2 regions of the Pseudarthrobacter sp. B907 genome follow, and region 1 is predicted to be linked to the other one. Evidence: riboswitches for the same ligand, from Rfam matches in the RefSeq annotation. Region 1 holds a riboswitch; the other holds the start of a gene.
The links. Region 1 has a riboswitch for glycine ahead of gcvP (aminomethyl-transferring glycine dehydrogenase). Riboswitches for the same ligand answer to the same signal wherever they lie in the genome.

Region 1 (3,402 bases):
GCGGCGCGACAGGGCACCGAAACGGACCGGCGCGTCACCTTCCTGGGCCAAGCCGTAGACCATCCGGGACGTGGAGTAGATTCCGGAGTTGGCCGAGGACATCGCCGAGGAAAGGACCACCAGGTTGACGACCGTGGCAGCGGCCCCGAGGCCGGCCAGGGAGAACATGGCGATGAAGGGGCTGTGTCCGGCGGCGAACTGGGTCCAGGGGATGACGGACATCAGGATGATGAGGGCGCCCACGTAGAAAAGCAGTACACGGATCGGGATGGAGTTGATGGCCCGGGGCAGGTTCTTCTCCGGGTCCTTGGCCTCTGCCGCAGTGGTGCCCACCAGTTCGATGCCCACGAAGGCGAACACGGCGATCTGGAAGCCGGCGACGAAGCCCATGAACTCGTTCGGGAAGAAGCCTCCGTGGCTCCACAGGTTGCTGAAAGTAGCGGGTCCGGCGTCGGAGCTGAATCCGCTGAAAATCATGAACAGGCCCACGATAATCAACGCCGCGATGGCGATGATCTTGATCAGCGCGAACCAGAACTCGGTCTCGCCGAAGGCCTTCACCGTGGTCAGGTTCAGCAGCAGCAGGATGGCGACGGTGACCAGTCCCGGTATCCACAGGGGTAGCCCGGGCCAGAGCTCCTGGGAGTATCCGGCGATGGCGATAACGTCGGCGATGCCGGTGATCACCCAGCAGAACCAGTAGGTCCAGCCTGTGAAGAAGCCGGCCCAGGGGCCAAGCAAGTCCGCCGCGAAATCACTGAAGGACTTGTAGTGGAGGTTGGACAGCAGCAGCTCACCCATGGCCCGCATGACGAAGAACAGCATAAAGCCGATGATCATGTAGACGAAGATTACGGAAGGGCCGGCCGCCGAGATGGTCTTTCCCGAGCCCATAAACAGGCCGGTGCCGATGGCGCCGCCGATCGCGATGAGCTGGATGTGCCGGTTGCTGAGCTGGCGCTCAAGGTGGGGGGCTTCAACCGGAGCCGAAGGTGGTCGTTGAATCGTCATAAGGAACTCCATCGTTCAAGTGGCACTTCGGTGCCACGATGATTCGGGTTCCTCCCCGCTCTGTCTTGGACCTGAGAGTTTCCGCGTTCCTGCCCCCGCAGACCCGCTTGCACCTTCGGTGAGCCAGGAACGTGCCTGGCTGCTTTCCAGAGTTGCCTCGCCACGGCGGTACATGGGCCTGAGAGATTCCTGGGGAGGATTTGCTCCTACGGCGCCTGCTGTATGTACCGGCAGGACTCTCCCGCCGCAGATCATAGGCATGTTCATTTGTGAATGTTACCGACGGCCCTGTGGCGTGGAGGTTAGCTCCGAACAAAGCGCGCCGTCGTGGGTGCGGTGCCCCGAATGTGCCGGGACCTGCACCCACCATGGCCGGATCACCCTCGAAGGACATCGTCCGGCCGACTCAGTGTGTGATGGATCACTCGGGAAAGTCAAGCCCCGCAAATGTGACATTGCCCGGCGGCCGCATTGTTGCCTCTCCCCGGGATGGCGTGTACGGTGTGAGGCGAATCACCACATTCGAATATGCCTTTCGAGCCGTGGCGGGAGAGTCCTCCCCGTCACCAACGGGCAGGCGCCGTAGGAGCAAATCCTCCCCAGGAATCTCTCAGGCCCATGTACCGCCGCGGCGAGGCAACTCTGGAAAGCAGTCAGGAAAGTTCCTGGCTCACCGACGGTGCAAGCGGACAACGGTCCGCGGAATCTCTCAGGTCCAATACAGAGCGGGGAGGAACCCGGTCCCTTCCGGCGCCTTGCGCCGGCCAAACCTTGGAGTTCCTCTTGACGGTTCAATCTCTTTCATCCAATTTCGCTGACCGCCATATTGGCGCCCGCCGCGAGGCCGACGTCGACACCATGCTGAAGGCTGTCGGCTACGACAGTGTCGACGGCCTGGTCGATACTGCTGTCCCCGATTCCATCCGCCAGGAAAAGCCCCTCACCCTGGCCGCGGCGCTGAGCGAAGTCGAAGTCCTCGCCGAGCTGCGCAATCTGGCCGCCAAGAACAAGACCGCCGTGCAGATGATCGGCCAGGGCTACTACGACACCGTCACCCCGGCCGTGATCCGCCGCAACATCCTCGAAGCCCCGGCCTGGTACACCGCGTACACGCCGTACCAGCCGGAAATTTCCCAGGGCCGGCTTGAGGCGCTGCTGAACTTCCAGACCATGGTCCAGGACCTCACCGCGCTTCCGGTTGCCAACGCCTCCCTCCTCGACGAGGCCACCGCCGTCGCCGAGGCCGTGCTGCTGATGCGACGGGCGAAGAAGACCGTAGGTCAGAAAACAGGCGCCCACGACGGTAAAACCGTCCTCGACGCCGATTGCCTCCCGCAGACCATCGCCATCGTCCGGGGCCGCGCCGAGGCCCTCGGCTTCGAGGTTGAGGTCGCCGACCTATCCAAGGGCCTGCCCGAGGGCGTCATCAACGGCGTTGTGCTGCAGCAGCCGGGCGCCTCCGGCCGGGTTTGGGACCAGTCCGGTGTGATCGCCGAGGCCAAGGAGCGCGGCGCACTGGTCACCGTGGCCGCGGACCTGCTGTCCCTGACCCTCATCACTCCCCCGGGCGAGCAGGGCGCGGACATCGCCGTCGGCTCGACCCAGCGCTTCGGCGTGCCGCTGTTCTTCGGCGGCCCGCACGCCGCCTACATGGCGGTCCGCGAGGGCATGGAACGCACGCTCCCGGGCCGGATCGTCGGCGTCTCCAAGGACAACGCCGGCATCCCCGCCTACCGCCTGGCGCTGCAGACCCGCGAGCAGCACATCCGCCGCGAGAAGGCCACCTCCAACATCTGCACCGCCCAGGCGCTGCTGGCCATCGTGTCCTCTTTCTACGCCGTCTACCACGGCCCGGACGGGCTGAAGGCAATCGCCGAGGCCGTCCACAACAACGCCCGCGCCCTGGCCGCCACACTGAAAATTGCCGGCCGCGAACTGGCAAGCGACTCCTTCTTCGACACCCTCACGGTCCGGGTGCCGGGCAAGGCCACGAAGGCTATCGCCGCCGCCGAGGCCCGGGGCATCAACCTGCGGCTCATCGACGCGGACACAGTTGGCGTGTCCGTCGATGAAACCACGACGCCGGAAGTCCTCTCCGCTGTGGTCGTCGCCTTTGGCGCCGGTCCGCTCGTGGAGGCCAAGGGCTTCGAGCTGCCCGACTCGGTGCTGCGCACCTCCGACTACCTGCAGCACCCGGTCTTCAACACCCACCGCTCCGAGACCCAGCTGCTGCGCTACATCCGCCGCCTCTCGGACCGGGACCTCGCACTGGACCGCACCATGATCCCGCTGGGTTCCTGCACCATGAAGCTGAACGCCACGGCCGAGATGGAAGCCATCTCCTGGCCGGAGTTCGCCTCCATCCACCCCTTCGCGCCGGACTCCCAGACC
Region 2 (3,402 bases), on a different contig from region 1:
CAGCAGCTGGGTCTCGGAACGGTGCGTGTTGAAGACCGGGTGCTGCAGGTAGTCGGAGGTGCGCTCGACGGCGGCGTCCAGGGCGAAGCCTTCCACGGAATCAACCACCGTGGCGCCGAAGGCGGCGACGACGTCGGCAACGTTTGCCGCCGTCGTCGCCTCATCGGCGGAGATGCCGACCGTGTCGGCATCGATGGAACGCAGGTTGATGCCCTTGGCATCGGCGGCGGCGATGATCTCCGCGGCCTTGCCCGGAACCGAGACGGTGACAGTGTCGAAGAACGAGGTGTGCAGCACGTTAAGGCCGGCGCCCTTGAGCGAGGCGGCGATGGTGCGGGCGTTGTTGTGGACGGTCTCGGCGATCGCCTTCAGCCCGTCCGGGCCGTGGTAGACGGCGTAGAACGAGGCCACGATGGCCAGCAGCGCCTGGGCCGTGCAGATGTTGGAGGTGGCCTTCTCGCGGCGGATGTGCTGCTCGCGGGTCTGCAGCGCCAGGCGGTAGGCGGGCATGCCGGCGTTGTCCTTGGAGACACCGACGAGGCGGCCGGGCATGGAGCGCTCGAGGCCCTTGGCTACGGCCATGTAGGCGGCGTGCGGGCCGCCGAAGAACAGCGGGACGCCGAAGCGCTGGGCGGAGCCGACGGCGATGTCCGCACCCTGCTCGCCCGGGGAGGTGATGAGGGTCAGGGACAGCAGGTCCGCCGCCACCGTGACGAGCGCGCCGCGTTCCTTGGCCTCGGCGATCACGGCGGTGTGGTCGAACACGCGGCCGGAAGCGCCCGGCTGCTGCAGCACAACGCCGTTGATGACGCCCTCGGGCAGGCCTTTGGACAGGTCTGCGACCTCAACTTCGAAGCCGAGGGCCTCGGCGCGGCCCTGGACGATGGCGATGGTCTGCGGCAGGCAGTCGGCGTCGAGGACGGTTTTGCCGTCGTGGGCCGTCTTGTTCTTGTTGGCCCGGCGCATCATCAGCACGGCCTCGGCGACGGCGGTGGCTTCGTCCAGCAGCGAGGCGTTGGCGATCGGCAGGCCCACGAGGTCCTGGACCATGGTCTGGAAGTTCAGCAGCGCCTCGAGCCGGCCCTGCGAGATTTCGGGCTGGTACGGCGTGTACGCGGTGTACCAGGCCGGGGCTTCGAGGATATTGCGACGGATCACGGCCGGGGTGACGGTGTCGTAGGAGCCCTGGCCGATCATCTGCACGGCGGTCTTGTTCTTGGCGGCCAGCTTGCGCAGCTCGGCGAGGACTTCGACTTCGCTCAGTGCCGCGGCGAGCGCCAGGTCGGAGTCCTGGCGGATGTCCTTCGGAACGGCGGTGTCCACCAGCGCGTCGACGGTGTCGTGGCCGACAGCCTTCAGCATGGTGTCGACGTCGGCCTGGCGGCGGGCGCCGATGTGCCGGTCAACGAAGGACGTGGAGGCTGAGGTAACAGTCACAAGGAACTCCATAACTAAGGCGGCGCAGGGTACGCCACATTGATTCGGGTTCCTCCCCGCTCTGTATTGGACCTGAGAGTTTCCGCGCAACCGCTTTCGCGAGGCTCCGCTTGCACCGTCGGTGAGCACGGCGCGCCCGGGGCGTGCCTGCTGCTTTCCAGAGTTGCCTTGCCGCGGCGGTACATGGGCCTGAGAGATTCCTGGGGAGGGTTTGCTCCTACGGCGCCTGCTTGTACCTACTTGCAGAACTCTCCCGCCGCAGATCAAAGGCATATTCAATTGCTCGTGACCGCAGTCACAAGTCCCATTGTCCTATGCCGGAGGCACGTCCGCAAACTCCGGCGCACGGAGCGGTTCGGGTCACGCTTCGGGTGCCGCCGCAGGCCCCCTGATGGGACGCTCCCGCACCAACCCGCCACACCTGCGGGAGCCTCCCCGGGTTGGAGCGCCCACTCAGCCGCGCAGCCGTTCGACGGCGGCGAGCAGGCCGTCGACGTCGCCGGCCACCTCCGGCGGCGCCCCGCCGGGAGCCCGCGCGAGCATCGCGTTGAAGTACAGCCCATCCCCCATGTACAGCACAGCCTTGGCCATCGCAGGTCCGACGTCGGCAGCGAGCAGTGCCAGCCAGCTGGCCTGGACCCCGGCCATCCGCTGCAGGGTCTCAGCGTGCGCCACTTCGGCCAGCCGGGTAGCGGCCACAAACACCCGGTCCAGCGGGGTGTCGGCCCACACGGAGGATTTGATGAAGTACGCCGCCGCCCCCTCCGGCGCGGCGGCCATGGCATCCAGGTCTTCGGCGAGCAGCCGGTCCAGGCGCTCGAGCAACACCGCGATCATGGCTTCCTTGTTCGGGAAGTGGTACAGCAGGCCGCCCTTGGAGACACCTGCCAGCCTGGCCACCGCATCCAGCGTCGCGGCGCGTTCCCCTTCGGCGATGAGCAGCGATTCGAAGGCGTCGAGGACGGCTTCGCGGGCAACGGGTTTTCTGGCCATGGATTACATCATGCCTGCCGGGACGCGCATTTCTTAACTATACCGTCCAGACGGTACAGTTATCTCTCATGAGCACCGTATTCCAGCCGGCAACTGACCGCACGGCCGCAGCCCCGGAGCCGCGAGCGCCCTGGCGGGACTGGCTGGCGCTCACCCTGCTGATGTTCCCGGTGCTGCTGGTGGCCGTGGATAACACGGCCCTGACGTTCGCGCTGCCCGCGATTGCCCGAAGCCTGGATGCCACCGGGGTGGAACTGCTCTGGATTGTTGACTCTTACCCGCTGGTCCTGGCCGGCCTGCTCGTGGCGATGGGCAGCCTCGGTGACAGGATTGGCCGCCGGCGGCTGCTGCTGGTCGGCAGCACGGGCTTTGCGGCCGTCTCCGCGGTGACGGCCTTTGCACCCGGCGCGGAGTGGCTGATCGCCGGCCGGGCCGGGCTCGGTTTCTTCGGCGCCATGCTGATGCCATCCACGCTGTCGCTGATCCGGAACATCTTTCCGGAGCCCAACCGGCGGCGGCTCGCGGTGGCGATCTGGGCCGCCGGCTTCTCCGGCGGCGCGGCGCTGGGCCCGATCCTGGGCGGCTGGCTGGTGGAGCACCTCTGGTGGGGTGCGGTCCTCCTCGTCGCGGTGCCCATCATCCTGCCGCTGCTGGCCCTCGGTCCGGCGCTGATCCCGGAATCCTGCGACCCGAAGCCCGGCCCCGTGGACGTACCCAGCATCGTCCTGTCCCTGCTGGCCATGGTCCCGGCAGTGTACGGCATCAAGATCCTGGCGACCCACGGCCCGGAACCGGAGGCGCTGGCCGCCATCGGCGTCGGTCTCCTGATGGGGTACGCCTTCGTCCGCCGCCAGCGCCGGCTGGCAGCCTCGCCGGCGACGGCTCCCCTGCTGGACCTCAGCCTCTTTGGCAACCCGGTCTTCAGCACCGCCATCACGGCGAACGTGCTGGCGCTGTTTTCCTACAACGGCT

Region 2: another riboswitch for glycine. It lies ahead of ABLI39_RS15940 (aminomethyl-transferring glycine dehydrogenase); the one in region 1 lies ahead of gcvP (aminomethyl-transferring glycine dehydrogenase).

Annotation. Positions count from the first base shown of each region.
Region 1 covers NZ_JBEEQE010000013.1:106,565-109,966, forward strand. The annotation lists gene ABLI39_RS12435 (amino acid permease) at 1-1,011, opposite strand, end outside; glycine riboswitch at 1,168-1,265, opposite strand; glycine riboswitch at 1,548-1,647, shown strand; glycine riboswitch at 1,648-1,745, shown strand; partial or broken gene gcvP (aminomethyl-transferring glycine dehydrogenase) at 1,795-3,402, shown strand, end outside.
Region 2 covers NZ_JBEEQE010000022.1:391-3,792, forward strand. The annotation lists partial or broken gene ABLI39_RS15940 (aminomethyl-transferring glycine dehydrogenase) at 1-1,449, opposite strand, end outside; glycine riboswitch at 1,489-1,603, opposite strand; glycine riboswitch at 1,605-1,703, opposite strand; gene ABLI39_RS15945 (TetR family transcriptional regulator) at 1,891-2,430, opposite strand; gene ABLI39_RS15950 (MFS transporter) at 2,499-3,402, shown strand, end outside.